DNA from 2 places in the Aerococcus loyolae genome. Region 1 is predicted to be linked to the other one. Evidence: riboswitches for the same ligand, from Rfam matches in the RefSeq annotation. Region 1 holds a riboswitch; the other holds the start of a gene.
The links. Region 1 has a riboswitch for FMN ahead of CJ190_RS03250 (ECF transporter S component). Riboswitches for the same ligand answer to the same signal wherever they lie in the genome.

Region 1 (8,522 bases):
TGCTTTAGAAATCGATAATCTAAAAGAAAAATGGGAACTCTTTCTTCCTGGCTTTAACGCCCGTTTACAGCCAATTCTAGAAAGTTTTCAATCCTATTTCAGTAAAGAGCTAATTGCCAAACGTACGGCTATTATGTTTTCTTATGTCTATTCATTTTATCCCTTAACTATCAATCATTTTTACAAGGACTATAAACGCCTAAATATCGCGGTTTATACCAGTCGTTCTTACAGTACTAAGGAAATCTGTGGCAAACTCCATCTGTTTTTTGGCTCATTAATTGAGGTCACCCCCATTATAGATACTTACTTTATGGAAGACCTAGATAGTTCAAGGATTGATATTTTATTAACCACCTACCCCTTGTTCAATCTTAAAGGCATAACTATCCATACAATCAAAGATGATCTAACTACTGAAGATTTAGGTTGGATTTACCAAATGATTAACCAACTCAAATTTTCTCAAGACCAGGAAGAAGAATGCCCTCTCCACAAAAAATAAGCAAATAAAAACACCAGCTTAAGGAGCCAAGTAAGTATTAGCTTCTCATTAAGCTGGTGTCTTTTTTATTTCAATGGCAAGGGATTTATCTAGCTAATAATAAGAGCCCTGGACTAAACTAAACGTCGCTTAGCTACAGGTAAGGCAGCCGATAGAACAATAAAGTTAGCTACCGAAATAATCAGACCCTTGAGTAAATTAAAGGGTACTATGCCATAAAGAATATATTCTTGCATATTAGGAATTTCAAAATTCATCACGGCCATATAGAAAGGAGTAATGACATAGTAGTTAGCCAAGGAAAGGACAAACGTCATTAATACGCTACCAATTGCAAAAGCAAAGCAGACTTTGACATAGTACTTAGCCGTTTCAACTTCTTTGCTCAAACGAAGATCATAATTACGTAAAATATAGTAAATTGGCAAGCAATAAGAAAGAGTGGCTATGAAAGAAGCCATATCTCCGATTGGGTAACCCGCATTGCCACCTGTTTGAATATAGTGCAAAAAGTTCCGTACAAAAGCAGCCCCTGCACCACTCCATGGACCAAACAAAAAGGTGGTGAATAGGATCGGTACATCAGAAAAATCGACCTTTAAGAAAGGTATAGCAGGCAATATCGGAAAAGAAAACATCATAAGGATAAAGGCAATAGCCCCCATCACTGCGGTAACAATTAACTGACGTGTACTTGTTTTCATAACAATTTCCCCTTTCTTCTTCTCAGTCAGGGTTAATTGTTATTTCTTTAAAATAAAAAATTCCTTTCACCGCAAGTCTTCAATGAAAAGAATTAATTAGTAAGTATTTACTATCTTCTCCCATTCTGACTTTACAGTCGGTACTAGAATTTCACTAGTTCTATCAGCTCACTGATTCGCGGACTATCACCGCCGATCGGGAATCTAACCCTGCCCCGAAGATTTCATTTATTTAATTTTACAAATAAAATATAACCCCATTATAGGAGAAATGCAAGCGTTTTATTTTTGTAAGGCATATTGTTTTAAACGCTCAACTTCAGCTTTTAATAATGGCCGATATTCACCCACTCCTAGACCTTCAGTCGTTAAAAAGCCATAGCGTTCGCGGTTCAAACGTTTTACGGGATGACCAATTGCTTCAAGCATCTTACGGACTTGACGATTACGTCCTTCATGAATTGTCAACTCAACGGTTGCATTTTCCTTAGCAGCCTTATTTTTCCGAATTCTTGCCCTAGCCTTAGCGGTTTTCTGCCCGTCTATCACTAGACCTTCTTCTAAGCGCTTAAGAGCATCGGGACTAGGATAACCCTTTACCTTAGCCACGTAGACCTTATCAATTTCGTAACGAGGATGCATTAATAAATTAGCAAACTCCCCATCATTGGTTAAAAGTAAGACTCCAGTCGTATGATAATCTAAACGCCCGATAGGATAAATACGTTGGGGAATCTCTTTAAAATAATCAACGACTACTTTTCTCCCTTTGTCATCAGCAACAGAAGAAATGACCCCATCCGGCTTATTGAATAAGTAGTAAACAGGTTCTTCTTTATATATAGGCACCTGGTCAACTTCAACGAGGTCTTTCTTTGTCACCTTCGTGCCGAGTTCAGTAACCACCTGGCCATTGACCTGCACCCGACCTGCAAGGATTAATTTTTCAGCATCACGTCTAGAAGCCACACCAGCATGGGCAATAACCTTTTGTAATCTTTCCATTATTTATCTCCTTCTTCATCAAATAAGCCCTTATCTTCCTCTTCTTCAGGTAAAAGGGATGATATGTCAGGGAGGTCGGCTATTGAATTCAATCCAAAATATTGATAAAAATAATTAGTTACTTGGTAAAGAATCGGACGTCCAGGTCCCTCTTTTCGCCCTGCTTCTTCAATCAAATCATGCAATAAGAGCCGTTTGATCATGGCTTGCGATTGAACCCCCCTGATTTCATCAATTTCTAATCGGGTAATTGGGCCTTGGTAGGCAATCACTGCCAAGGTTTCCAAGGCTTGTTGGGACAGCTTCAAAGCAAAAGGACTGACGGCATATTTTTGGATCAAGTCAGCATAGGTCTTTTGGGTCAGTAATTGATAGCGACCTCCTAGGCATACTAATTCAAGCCCCCGCTGGCTATCAGTTTTTAATTTCTTGTCTAAGTTCCACAAACGATACTGGACCTTTTCTTTAGAAAGATCTAAAAGATTAGCTAGTTCCTCTAGGCTAAGGCCTTCCTCACCAGCAACAAATAACAAACTTTCGCAAGCTCCCTCAATGGTCAATCCCCATCATCCTTCTTTTGTATGCTTATATCTGCAGCAATCTGATCTTGCTGGATAAGTAATTTTCCTTGTTTAACTAATTGTAACAAAGCCAGAAAATAAGTCACAACTTTTTCTTTATTGGGTTGATTCGAACTCAGCAAAGAAAAAAAGGACAAGTGGTCTGGCTCTTGGTCCAAGGCTTCTTCGATACTCGTAATCGCCTCATCAATAGTAAAAGTTTCCCCTTTTACAGTTCTTTCAAGTGGTTGTTCTTGCTTCAAGCGTAAAAACATTTTTTTTAAGGCCGATAAGAGGTCTTCACTGCTTACTTCGTTTTCAGGCAAAGGCACAACGGCTTGTAAATCAGAGAGGTCACTGGCCTCTTTAGAGTAACTCAAAGACCGGTCAGCTTGTTTTTCTTCTAAGATAGCTGAGACAGCCTTATATTGCTTATAAGTTAGTAATTGTTGGACTAAATCGGCACGTGGATCGTCTTCCTCTTCTTTTTCCATGGCTTTTTTGGGTAAGAGTAATTTAGTCTTAATTTCAATTAAACTGGCCGCCATAATCAAATAGTCACTAGCTAGTTCCAAGTCCCTTTTTTGGTGGCGGTGAATCGTTTCTAGATATTGGTTGGTGATATCAACAATGGGAATATCAAAAATATCAACTTCCATCTGCTTAATTAAGTGCAAAAGCAAATCTAGCGGCCCCTCAAAAGCCGCTAGATCGATGTGTAATTCATCATTAGAAGTTTCAGTGTTTTCTTGCTTAGTTTTATTCATAAACCTTCCCCATCGTGATGAATGATATGTGGCATGGTACGTTGCTCATGTAAGGCCCATCCTTTTAAGATATCAGACATAGCTAGTGAGCCGCTAATGGTATACATAGGAAATTCCTGGGTTAAAGCAGTCAGCATGGCATAGGTAATCTCATTTTGGTCGAAAGAAGGATTAACTGAGCTATATCGTACTAATAGTAATTCTTTTTCCTCATCTTGGTCAAAACCAATAATACCGACAATATTATCGGTTTCTTCATCACGCCATAAGTAAAGTTGACGCTTACCTGTTTTTATACGCTTCATTTCTGCCATCAAGTCATCCATAGACTTATAGGCATCTAGATAAGATAACAAACCCATAACTACTTTCTCATAATTTGAAATGTATGGAATTAGCATAACTCACCTAACCTCTCTTAAAGATTCTATGGTTCATAGACTATCATAAACGCCCCAAAAAGAAAATACTCACTTTTCTAAGCAAATATCCAATACCATAAAAATAGAAACCTTTTTGAAATAACATTCTTAAATATCTAAAGCCTTAAAGACATTAGTTAAGGAATCCTCAAAGACCAGCGTATCTTTTCTATCCACTTGAATCTTTGTTTTATTAATGACTGCTAAATAAGAGCCATTAAAATAATCAATTAAACCAGCGGCAGGATAGACTCTTAAAGAAGTCCCAGCAACGATCATCAAGTCCGCTTGCTCAATGGCTCTAACCGCCCCTAATATCTCTTTTTGATCGAGTGCCTCTTCGTAAAGAACGACATTAGGGCGTACGATGGCCTGGTCAAAGCTGCATCGTGGGATCCCTTGCTCATCTTTTTCTAAGTCTTCTGTCCGATAGTGTCGTTTACATTTTAGACAGTAATTATCCCAGACATTGCCATGTAATTCATAGACTTTTTGACTTCCCGCCTCTTGATGAAGACCATCGATATTTTGAGTGACAATGGCAACTTCTTTCCCCTTAGCTTCTAAATCAGCTAAATAGCGGTGACAGGCATTGGGTTTAGCATCTGGATAAACTAAATGATCAAAGTAATAGTCAAAGAATATTTGGGGATATTTCTCAAAGAAAGAATGTGAAATAATTTCTTCTGCACTGACCTGATATCCAGAATCTTGCATAAATAAACCATCCGCAGAACGAAAATCAGGAATGCCACTTGCTGTGGATACTCCTGCTCCTCCAAAGAAGACGATCCGATCACTTTCATAAATCATATTTTTTAAAGTTTCGATCTTATTCATTACCAGCCCTCCTATAGTTCTATTGTATCAAAGTTTAGCATGATCTTCGAATGGCTTTTCCTTTCAATTCTTTTCTATGCCTATTAAAGTAATGATATAATAATATCAACTTAAATGTAGAAAGGACCTATTTAATGAAGCCATTCAAGAAAATCATTGCCTTGGCCTGCCTCTGTGCGACCTTATTCTTTCTAAGTGCTTGCTCTTCGCAAAACAAAACCGATGACCTATTTTTTAGTGATCTCTTTACCACCTGGCAAAAGAAACAGGAAGCAGCTAGCCAAGTCGATAAAAATAGTGACAATGCAGGTAGTCAAGCCCTCATTAATTCCTTCAATACTGAGTGGGAGGAAATGAAAAAGTATCAAGACCAAAGCTTTAAAGATAAAGATTTAGAAAATAAGGTGAAGGACTACTTAAATGAATTAAAAGCTTGTGTGGATGCTTTGAACCAAGAGCCGGCTACCTTCGATAGTCAGACTGCCTTTAATGATCATTACCGGAAGCGAATTGATATCCTGAAAGACTTATCCCAAGATTCACGCTTTATCATTCAAGCAGAAGCTTTGGAAGAAATTGACGCAGATAAAAATTCCAAAGCCCTTGAAGAGGCTAAAGAAAATCTTGACTTCCGTAAAGCAGCCTATTCTCAACTTGAAGAGGATTTAAATAATTTACAATTCACTGTTGACCAAGCGGCAAGTACTGACCAAAGCATTGTCATGACGGGGACATTAACTAACCACTCCAAAGCTGATTTGGTGAATTTGGGAATAACCTTTAAATTTGTCGATGCTGACCAAAAAGAGTTGGCTTCTGATACTTGGAAGACTGACCGACTCAAACAAGGTGAAAGCCAAACTGTAACCATTAAGAATACTGCTCCTCAAGCAGCTCACATTCAAATCGAATTGAATGATGACCTATCGATTGAAAAGTAATTTCAATCTAAGAGGATAAGTGAATGTTTATAGGGTCTGTTTCGGATACTTAGCGTAGACATCTTACAAGAGTCGTCAATAGAGAAAGAGGTTGGGAAAAATTTCCAACCTCTTTTTCTATGCCCTTGGAAATGTCTTTTTATAAATTTCGCGCATATGTTGCGAATGGATGTGGGTATAAATTTGCGTGGTAGAAATATCAGCATGGCCCAAAAGTTCTTGAACCACTCTTAAGTCTGCCCCATTTTCCAATAAATGCGTGGCAAATGAGTGACGCAAGGTATGGGGGCTGACTTCTTTTGTTATCCCAGCAGCTTGGATATATTGCTTGAGCTTCTTCCAAACGCCTTGCCGACTAAGGGGGCGTCCATGATGGTTCAAATAAATCATTCCTTGAGATTGATCATTTTCCTTCAAGAGTTTGGGACGACTTTCTTTGAGATAAATCTGTAGCCAATCTTTGGCCACTTCTCCTAGAGGAATAATGCGCTCCTTGTTACCCTTACCAATCGTTTGGAGAAAGCCTAGGTCTTCGTGAAAGTCACTCATTTTTAAGTGAACCAATTCACTCACCCGCAGTCCACTTGCATAAAGTAACTCTAATAAGCTCCGGTCTCGCAAGCCAAGGGTCGTATTGACATCCGGAATTTCTAACAAACGATCAACTTCTTCAATACTTAGCACTTGAGGGAGCTGCTGTTTCTTCTTAGGCAAGGAGATATTTTCTACCGGATTTTCTTCAATCACTGAGTCTAAAATCAAATATTTAAAGAAATGGCGTAGGGTCGATAAATATTGACTCATGGTTGAGACTGCTCGACCCTTTTGGTTTAACTTTTCCAGCTGTTGGATAACATCTTGGCGTTTAACGGCTTGAATATCCTCAATTCCCACTTCAGACAAAGCCAATTGAAATTGATTTAAGACATTGTGGTAGGTTTTAATGGTATTTTCCGAAAGCCCTTGCTCTACCCGTAAAGCAATTAAAAAATCCTCAATCAAATCACTGATAGTCAAAAAATCACTTATCCTTTAAAGTTATCCCATTTTCATTTTGTTCAATGCGCTGATTTTTCATCAGGTGTCCTAGTGCACGTTTAAACTGAGCCTTGGAAATATTAAAGGCTGACCTGATATCATTAGGATCACTCTTATCGTTATAAGGCAAAAAGCCCTCAGGGGTACGTTTTAAGACTTGATAAATCATTTCGGCATCATCATTGATCACTTCGAAAGCACGCGGCTTGAGGGATAAGTTAAGATTAGCATTTTGACCGATACCAATAACCCGAGCTTCTACTTCTTCTCCTAAGCGAGGTTCTACTTCCCATTCACTAGGGTGGATAAAAGCCAAGTAATAATCCTCTGTGATCAAGTGGCTCCCATTTAATTTACACTGGTAGACCCGGGCTTTTTTGACTTGATTGACCCAACGCTTTTCATTTCCCTTAACTTTACTAGTTAAGGACTGGACAACCACAGAATCGGCTAGGTTAGCCCATTGCCGGTCCTTGCGATCTACGGATAATTTCACATAAAGCTTATCGCCTTTTTTAGGCCAAAGCCCTGTTTCACTAGGTAACTCATCCATAGACAAGACCATATCCTTATCTGGAAGGCCAATGTCTAAAAAGACACCTAGATCATGGCGGACTTGGGTAACCTCAGCCCAACCATAGGTATTTTGTCGACTCTTGGGAAAATCTAGAGTCGCTTTGGCTTGATTTTTTTGATTAGTATAGATAAACACTGGGATTTCTTGTCCAATATTCAGTGATTTTATCTTATCGCTGGGATTTAGTTCAAAGGTCTTCCCCTCGAACTGGACATAATAATTCTTTGCATTATAGTCACTCACTCTAGCAGAGACTACACTAGCTAGTTCTTTCATTTACTGGTCTCCTTCATATCGATTTCTTTAAGTATAGCATAGACATGGCCTTCCCAAAATGAATTGCCAGAATGCTGATAAGGAAAAATAAAAAAGCCAGTACCTAATAGGCACTGACTTCGTCTCGTTCAAGCTTAGATAGTGGTTGTGGCACCATCATAAACCATACCGCGACGTGCATCCAAGGTAATCAATTGGCCTTCTTCAAGAATGTTCGTCGCATCTTTAGCATTAACGATAACTGGTGTTCCAGTATTGACACTCATTACAGCAGCATGGCTAGTTAGGGTTGCATTTTCTACAATAACAGCCCCTGCCTTCTTAATGGCTTCATTATAACGTTCATCAGTTGTGGATACCACTAAGATGTTGTCATGGTTAGCTTTTTCAATGGCTTCTTCTGGGCTTTGAGCTTTAACCACGTGTCCAATGACTGATTGATTTCCTAGCCCTTGAGCTTCAATTAAACGTTCACCGATCATTTGAATCTTCATTAAGTTGGTAGTCCCTGTTTCACCAACCGGTACCCCAGCTGTAATAAGGATAAGGTCGCCATCTTTAGCGTAGTCTTCTTCTTTGGCAATTTGGGTGGCAAGTAAGGTCATTTCATCGGTAGATGCTGGTTTTTCAATGACCATTGGTACCACGCCACGGCTAAGTAATAACTTATGCGCACGACTTTCAGAGAAGGTAAGCGCTAAGATCATGGCATTAGGACGGTACTTAGAAATTAAACGGGCAGTATGACCTGAATTTGTTGCAGCAACGATGGTTTGAATATTCAAATTGCGAGCTGTATGGGCAACAGATTGGGCAATGGCTTCAGAAACATCACTGTTTTGATATTCTTTAAGGGCTTGTTGAGCTTGACCGCGTAATTCACTTTC
Region 2 (8,522 bases), 840 kb from region 1:
AATGAAGTGAGCGATGTTCGTGTTGAAGACGAAAAAATCGTTATTGAAACCGTTCTTCAAAAGTTATTCAATGACTTAGGTGAACGCTACGCTGACCGTCAAGGTGGTTATACTCGTATTTTGAAAACCGAACCACGTCGTGGCGACAACGCTCCAATGGCGATTATTGAATTAGTATAAAACTTTTGAGTGTTATGATGATGGAAAGGGGCTTTTGCCTCTTTCCGAGTCTAGCTCTTTCATCCCTAGGCAGAAGTCTAGGGATGAAAAAGTTTGTTTTTTATTGAGACATATTATATGTCTTTTTTTTTGCGCTTTTTTAGTTTTCGGTAGAGAATATTTGTTATAATAATAATGTTAATGAACATTTATAGAGAAGAGGTTTCCCCATGCGCCAAGAACGGCTATATTTACCTCAGCTAGATACCCTGAGGCTCTTTGCCATGCTTGCCATCATTTGCTATCATTTCTTCACCAATTCCTTGCCGGGTGGCTTTTTAGCGGTGGATATATTCTTAATCCTATCAGGCTACTTGGTGATCAGTCAGTTAGAACGGCGGTTTAGGGAAGGCAAGTCCTTCAGACTGGGCTGGCAGTTTTTCAGGCGCTTAGGGAAGATGTTTTGGCCCTTGGTCTTTTTTATTATTCTCTTACTAGCGCTCTTACTTCTATTTCAACCTGAGCTGTTAACCAATATCCGCCCAGTGGTCTTCTCCAGCTTGGCCTTTGTCAATAACTGGTATCAGATTGCCATCGGGTCTTCCTATTTTGCTGAATTTCTCCACCCCTCGCTTTTGACCCATCTTTGGTACTTAGGGGTCTACCTACAATCGCTAGTGGTTTTTTATTTCATCTATGGCTTACTGCGGCGGCGGATGACCAAACAGCATTTTACTTATTTCTTAATCGTCTTAGCCTTGATGTCAGTGGCCTGGATGGCTTTTATCTTTACTCCCGGTCAAGATCCCAGTCGGGCCTACTATGGGACCGATAGCCGCTTATTTTCCTTTTTACTGGGAAGCATTGCTTTCTTGATGGGGGAAGAAAGCATGGACTTCTCACATCGCTTGCTTAAGACGTCTTGGACGCCAGACTTAATTGCCCTAGTGACTGCTGGTATATTAGCAGTCTTGATGAAATTCTTGAATGATTCTTCCATATGGACTTACTACGGGGGCATGTTGGTCTTTGACCTACTGGTAGTCTTATTTGTCTTGGCTATTGTCCAAGATCAGTCCTTTATTGGTAAGGCTCTTCGTTTTAAGCCTTTGGCCTATATCGGGCGGAAGAATTATTTTGTCTACCTGACCTATTATCCGATTTATATTGTCTTTACCGCTCACGCCAGTCAACAAAACTGGTTTACCATGCAACCGTGGTTACAGGTCTTGGCCATCTTTGTAATAGGTCTACTCTTAGACGCCTTAGTTAACCAGCGCTTAGTGACAGTCCCGATTTATTTACGGCCTAAAGGGGAGCCCCTGCGTTTAATTACAGGCTTTCGTCAAGTCCGGTCTAAGGAGACTCCTTGGTATCAAAAAGTTCTCTTTTGGGGCTTTACCCTGGTTCTAGCCCTGGCTCTCTTTGCCCTGGTGACGGCACCTAAGGGCGAAGTGGTTCTCAAGTCTGAAGCTGAAGCCCGGGAGGCCCGTGAAGCGATCGAACAAGCCAACCGGGAAAAGCATACCATCGCTAGTGATAGTGACGAAGATATTGAAAAATACCGGCAATCGCTCAGTCAAGACCAACAGGCCATTGTCAGTGATTTCTCCAATGAGGTCCTCTACCAGGCGAACGGCCTCAGTTTTACCTTCTTAGGCGACTCCTTAACCATCGATGTCTCTAAGGGGATTACGGCCCTCTTCCCACGGTCAAATATCTGTGCCAAGGTGGGACTCCAAGTCTACCAAGCAGGTGAAATGATCGATAGCTTTAGCGCTGATAATGAGATCCAGGATAAAGTGGTGGTAGACTTAGGAGCCAATGGTGGCTTTACTTCCCAACAAATCAACCAATTGCTGAAACGCTTTGAAGGTAAGAAGATTTACCTGGTCAATACCCATGTCAACCGACCTTGGCGCCAACAAGTTAACGAAGCCTTGAAAGCAACCGCTGATAGCAGGAAGGACTGTCAATTAATTGATTGGTCCGCTTACTATGATCAAAATGCCCAAGCCGATTGGCTCAGCCAAGATGGCATTCACTTCTCAAAAGCGGGGGTCAAGGCTTGGACCGACTATGTGGGACGGGCACTAATTGAAGATAATAAGTGATAAATCAGTTGAAATATAGCACTGGTTCCGTTACACTAATAAGAGATTTACAGATATCTTCGGGGCAGGGAGCGTTTCCCGACCGGCGGTAAAAGTCCGCAAGCTATCAAGGGATTGATAGGAATGAACTAGTGTAATTCTAGTACCGACAGTAAAGTCTGATAGGAGAAGAGTGAATACGATAACTATAGCCCCTCCGTTAATTTGAACGGAGGGTTTTATTTTAGAAATGGGGAGACAACTTGGAGTCGATCATCTCTGTCAAAGATGTTAGCTTTCGCTATGATAAGGAAGAAGACAAACAAACCATCAAACAGGTTTCTTTTGATATCTTTGACCAAGAATGGGTAGCCATTATCGGTCATAATGGCTCAGGAAAATCTACCATGGCCAAACTAATTGATGGCTTATTAGAAGCAGAATCCGGCCAGATTCGGGTAGCCGACTTAGAGCTCAATGAAGCTAATGTCTGGACGATCCGGCAAAATATTGGTCTGGTTTTTCAAAATCCTGATAATCAATTCGTTGGGGCTACTGTTGAAGACGATGTGGCCTTTGGCTTGGAGAATGCTGCGGTGCCACACGATGAAATGGTCGAGCGGGTCAATTGGGCCTTAGAAGAAGTCGGTATGTCGGCTTATCGGCAATATGAACCCAGTAACTTATCAGGGGGGCAAAAACAACGGGTAGCCATTGCTGGCATTATTGCCCTCCAGCCCCGGGTCATTATCTTAGATGAAGCTACTTCCATGCTTGACCCAGAAGGGCGTGAAGAAGTGATGGAGGTCATCCGCCGTCTAAAGGAAAAGAGCCAGCTCACCGTCCTATCCATTACCCATGACTTAAGTGAAGCGGCCAGTGCGGACCGGATCTTAGTTTTCCGCCAGGGAGAAATCGTTAATGAAGGCAAACCGGCAGAAATATTTTCCTATGGGGATAAGTTGATCGATATGGGATTGGGCGTGCCCTTTAGTGCGCAATTAAAAAATGCCCTAGCCCAACGTGGTTTTTCATTTAAAAAAGATTACTATACTGAGGAAGGGTTGGTGGATTACTTATGCAAATTGAATTCCAAGGCGTAAGTTATGCTTATGGGGCAGGCACTCCCTTTGAAACCTTGTCTTTGCATGATGTCAATTTAACCATTCCCGACCAAAGTTTTACCGCCTTTATTGGCCATACCGGTAGCGGGAAGTCAACCGCCATCAAACACCTTAACGGCCTCCTGAAGCCTACCCAAGGAACAGTTCAGATTGGGCCAGACCAGGTGACCAAGAATTCTAAAGGGGAAGTTCTACGGCGCATCCGCAGCCAAGTAGGGATTGTTTTTCAGTTCCCCGAGTCGCAACTTTTTGAAGAGACTGTCCTTAAAGATGTCATGTTTGGCCCCTTAAACTACGGAGCCAGTGAGGAAGAAGCCCGTCAAAAAGCCATTGAAGCCCTTGACTTAGTTGGGTTAGCGAGTGAGCTTTATGACCAATCACCCTTTGACTTATCTGGTGGGCAAATGCGTCGAGTAGCTATTGCTGGTATCCTTGCCATGGAACCCCAGGTCTTAGTCTTGGACGAACCCACGGCTGGTTTGGATCCTAAAGGCCACCGGGACATGATGGCCATGTTCTACCGACTCTATAAGGAACGCCAGTTGACGGTGGTTCTGGTGACCCATCAAATGAATGACGCCGCCCAATATGCCAATCATATTGTCGTGATGAATAAAGGAACCGTGGTTCGTCAAGGACCCACAGCAGAAATCTTTTCTGATGCTGACTGGCTCAGAGACCATAGCCTGTCACTACCTGATAGTTTAGAATTTAAGGCGGTTTTAGCTGACCAAGCAGGAATTCAACTCCAAGACAATCCGCTAACCGTTGACCAACTCGCGGATAGTATTCTTAACTATTTTGAACTAGGGGAGGTTCAAGATGAAGAATAAATTTATTATGGGACGTTATTTGAACGGGGATTCTCTGGTCCACCGAATGGATCCAAGGGCCAAATTGATCATTATGTTCATCTTACTGATCTTTATCTTTTTCGCCAATAATGGCCTGACTTATGGGATCTTAGGTCTCTTAGTGGTGGGCTTTGTCTGGTTGACCGGGATTTCTTTGAAAATCTTTCTCAAGGGCTTAAAGCCGATGATCCTATTGATCCTAATTACGGTGACCTTACAATTATTCTTTACCCGGACAGGGGAAGTCTACTGGCAATGGGGCTTTTTAGCCATCACCGATGAAGGTCTATGGAATGCCTTATTTATCTTTTTACGTTTCGTTTATATTATTTTCATTTCTACTATCCTTACCTTAACCACTAAACCCCTGGATATTACTGATGGCTTAGAAAGTTTGATGAAGCCCTTAAAAAATATTCTACCAGTCCATGAAATTGCCCTAATGCTATCCATTGCCCTGCGCTTTGTACCGACCTTATTAGAAGAGACGGATAAGATTATGGATGCCCAATGGGCCCGTGGGGTTGACTTTAGCGAGGGCTCCTTAATGAGCCGGATTAAGGCCATTATCCCCATTCTAGTGCCCCTCTTTGTCTCGGCTTTTGACCGCGCCTATGACTTATCCATTGCTATGGAAGCGCGTGGCTACCAAGGGGGCGAAGGGCGGACCAAGTACCGTTTACTCCACTGGCACCAACGCGATACTATGGCTATCGGGCTAGTGGCTTGTGTTTGCCTAGCAATATTAATCTTTAGGTCCTAATGGTCAAGGCAAGTGAAGAATGAAAAAAGTGACAAAGCTGGCAGTGATGGCCGGCTTTTCCTATTTATTTGTGATTATATAAGGAGAGAGGCGTTTGATAATTATGCAGCAACGCTATAAAGCGACGATTGCCTATGATGGTAGCCCCTATGTGGGCTTTCAAGTCCAACCCAATGGTCCCAGCATCCAAGCTGCCCTGGAAAAGGCCTTGAAATTAATGACGAAGGGCCAAGAGATACCTGTCTATGGGTCTGGCCGTACCGATTCTGGGGTCCATGCCCTAGGGCAAGTGGTTCACTTTGACTACCCTTCAGAGATTGAAACGAAGGGCTTATTACGGGCCTTAAATAGCATCTTAGATGACGCCATTTGTGTGAAGGCGGTTGAACCGGTGGAAAAACACTTCCACGCCCGCTACCATGCCTTGAGAAAGGCTTATTTATATAAGGTGTCCTTGGCCCCTTTTGTTTCGCCTTTTGACCGCCATTACGTTCTCCACCATCCCTATCGTACTGATGTTTCTCGGATCCAAGCCGCCTTGCCGGCCTTGATAGGGGCGCATAACTTTAAGAGTTTCTGCTCCACTAAAACGGATAAAACCGTCTTTGACCGGGAGATCTACCGGGCCGAATGTCAGTCCTCTGAGGACGGCCAGGCCTTGACTTTTTATTTTGAGGGCAATGGCTTTCTTTACAACATGGTGCGGATTATTGTGGGGACCTGCTTGCAGATTGGCGATGGTCTGCGTCCAGTGGACAATCTCAGTGACTTGCTAAGGATTCAAGACCGGAACGCCGCGGGGCCCACCGCCAAGGCACATGGCCTCTACTTGCACCATGTGGACTATCCCAGTCGAGCGGAACGGATTGCTAAGTCAGAGGCGAACGGCTTCTATTAGAGAAAAAACTAGGCCTTTATCGGCATTTTTGCTATGATTATAGTACTTATTATTTGTAAAAATATTGTAAAATAACCCTTATTATAGAAAGAGGATTGGATGCCAAGATACCGCAAGTTATATGATGAAGACGGTAACGAATTTATTGTTGAAGAAAAGTTAAAAGGGGAAGAACTGGAAGAGTTTGGCGATGCCTTACAGGGCTGTGGAGCTAGTCTGCAAGGCTGTGGTTGTTTATTAACTTTATTCATAACCATACCGATTTTACTCATGCTGGCGGGGATATTTTAGTTAGCCTTGGTATAGCTTATTCCAATTGAAAGACACTGTATACTATTGATCGGTAAATAATACAAGGAATTGTGGAGGAAAAGATGGTAAAGATAAGTTTCTTGCTAATAGGCTTGATCATCCTAGGCGGCTTTGCTTATTTACTGGTGCGGGCCATTCGCTTAGATAAGTTAAAGGCCACCAAACAAGTATTGGCAGTCATTACAATGCTTTTATTTGTACTTAACCTGGGCCTGGCGGTCTCAATTATCCGCCAGCAGGCTGCGGGAGAAAAGCAGCAAATCGACAAGATGGCTGACCAATACCTGGCCTGGCTGGATAAGGAAAGCGGGGCCAGACAATCTAAGGCCTTGGAAAGTGCCTTGCAAGGCTTAGTCAGCGACTTGACAGAAGGGCAGGTTGGGATAGCGGTTTTTAACCAAGAGGGGAAAAAGATCGTTGCTATCAATGACCAAGTCGACTTTATTACTGCCTCTACCTATAAACCTCTTCTAGCCGCTGCTGCCCTTTACCTCTTAGAAGAAGGGGAAATTAGTGCCAGTCAGGAAGAGCGGATTAAACAGCTTATTATCCCAACTATCCAGTGGTCTGACAATGACCGCGCTATTACCCTAGGGCGCGATATTGTCAATTATGACCGCTTTAACCAAATTATGCATGATTGGGGTTTTCAGACTTTTCGTGTTGAAACCTCTGGGGACTATTCCTTACATATTACTCCTGAAGACTTGGCCCGTTTTTACCAGGAACTGGAGCAGGGCAAGCTATTGAATAGCGAACATACGGCCTTCTTGCTCGAGCAATTGCAGCAGTCTCAGGAGCCAATCCCCTTTGACGAGGCCCTGGCTGGAGAGGATAATTATTGGAACAAGTATGGCTTGCTCACCGGTATCTACAATGAAAGTGGAATTTATAAAGACGCCAAGGGAAAAAGTTATTACCTGGCCGTGATGACGTCCGATTGGTTAGCCAGTGATAGTGAGAAAACGGACTGGTTTAAGCAATTAGCTGAGGTCTTTAACCAGTACTTGTATAAGGAGTAAAGGTTCAAGGAAAGACCTTGTAGATAGATGAGAAATGAAGGATAAGGAGCAGACCAATGCTGATCTTTTTAGGTTTTCTAGTGGCCCTGGGTTTAATTGGGTCGTCTTACTATTTTTACAAGCGGGAAGGGCGAGGTTTCTACCTTCTTTTCGTTTTGATTGGCTTCCTCCTATTGGCGGCCATGGTGGTCTTGTCGGCCTATTATTTTTTGGGCTAAGTAGGGGCTAAAAAATAAAAAAGACTTGACTTTAGGTGAAATTAAAGCTATGATATTAGACGGTATTGTTTGCCCCACGATCGGCCCCGGAAACCAATTGTGATACGCAACAATCGTAAAGTAAACGGAGGAAATAAACATGCGTCAAACTTATATGGCAAAAGCTAGCGAAGTTGAACGTAACTGGGTTGTTCTTGACGCGACTGATATTGCATTAGGTCGTTTAGCAGCTGTAGCAACAAATATGTTACGTGGTAAAAATAAACCAACTTTTACCCCTAATGTTGATACTGGTGATCACGTGATTATCATCAACGCTGATAAGGTAAAATTAACTGGTAATAAAGCCCAAGATAAGAAATACTATCACCACACTGGTTACCCAGGTGGGATTAAAGAAACCACTGCTGGTAAATTACGTGCAGAAAAACCTGAACGTTTAATTGAAACCGCAGTTCGTGGTATGTTACCTAAGAATCGTTTAGGCCGTAAACAATTCACCCACTTACATGTATACAGTGGTAGCGACCATAAACATCAAGCGCAACAACCAGAAACCATCGATATTACAGAATTAATTTAAGGAGGGAACAGCAGTGGCACAAGCAAGTTATCAAGCAACAGGACGCCGTAAGGATTCTACTGCCCGCGTACGCTTAGTACCTGGTACTGGTAATATCTTCTTTAACGGTAAAGCGATGGAAGAATACTTACCATACGCATCCTTATTCGTAATCGTTAAACAACCATTAGCCGTAACACAAACTGAAGGTCAATATGACATCCATATTAACGTTCAAGGTGGCGGTTTTGCTGGCCAATCTGGTGCAGCTCGTCACGGTATTGCCCGTGCATTATTGGAAGTAGATCCTGACTTCCGTAAACCATTAAAAGAAGCTGGTTTATTATCACGTGACCCACGTATGAAGGAACGTCGTAAACCAGGTCTTAAGAAAGCGCGTAAGGCACCTCAATTCTCCAAACGTTAGAATTGGCGTCATTACAGCATTTACAACACCTCTTGGTTCACGCCATGGGGTGTTTTTTCTTGCCTTTTTTTCAAAGTTCACGCCACTTTT

Region 2: linked by a shared signal. The riboswitch ahead of CJ190_RS07070 (energy-coupling factor ABC transporter ATP-binding protein) and the one ahead of CJ190_RS03250 (ECF transporter S component) in region 1 are both predicted to bind FMN.

The regions. Positions count from the first base shown of each region.
Region 1 is NZ_CP126958.1:726,461-734,982, reverse strand. Features, by position in the region: gene CJ190_RS03255 (hypothetical protein) at 1-505, shown strand, start outside; gene CJ190_RS03250 (ECF transporter S component) at 619-1,209, opposite strand; FMN riboswitch at 1,318-1,436, opposite strand; gene CJ190_RS03245 (pseudouridine synthase) at 1,492-2,214, opposite strand; gene scpB (SMC-Scp complex subunit ScpB) at 2,214-2,774, opposite strand; gene CJ190_RS03235 (segregation and condensation protein A) at 2,771-3,541, opposite strand; gene CJ190_RS03230 (hypothetical protein) at 3,538-3,942, opposite strand; gene CJ190_RS03225 (NAD-dependent protein deacylase) at 4,072-4,803, opposite strand; gene CJ190_RS03220 (FxLYD domain-containing protein) at 4,938-5,744, shown strand; gene xerD (site-specific tyrosine recombinase XerD) at 5,862-6,755, opposite strand; gene CJ190_RS03210 (CvfB family protein) at 6,766-7,635, opposite strand; gene pyk (pyruvate kinase) at 7,770-8,522, opposite strand, start outside.
Region 2 is NZ_CP126958.1:1,569,255-1,577,776, reverse strand. Features, by position in the region: gene rplQ (50S ribosomal protein L17) at 1-180, shown strand, start outside; gene CJ190_RS07075 (acyltransferase family protein) at 390-2,273, shown strand; FMN riboswitch at 2,325-2,450, shown strand; gene CJ190_RS07070 (energy-coupling factor ABC transporter ATP-binding protein) at 2,516-3,355, shown strand; gene CJ190_RS07065 (energy-coupling factor ABC transporter ATP-binding protein) at 3,331-4,209, shown strand; gene CJ190_RS07060 (energy-coupling factor transporter transmembrane component T family protein) at 4,199-4,993, shown strand; gene truA (tRNA pseudouridine(38-40) synthase TruA) at 5,097-5,891, shown strand; gene CJ190_RS07050 (hypothetical protein) at 5,991-6,182, shown strand; gene CJ190_RS07045 (serine hydrolase) at 6,266-7,225, shown strand; gene CJ190_RS07040 (hypothetical protein) at 7,282-7,443, shown strand; gene rplM (50S ribosomal protein L13) at 7,583-8,026, shown strand; gene rpsI (30S ribosomal protein S9) at 8,040-8,432, shown strand.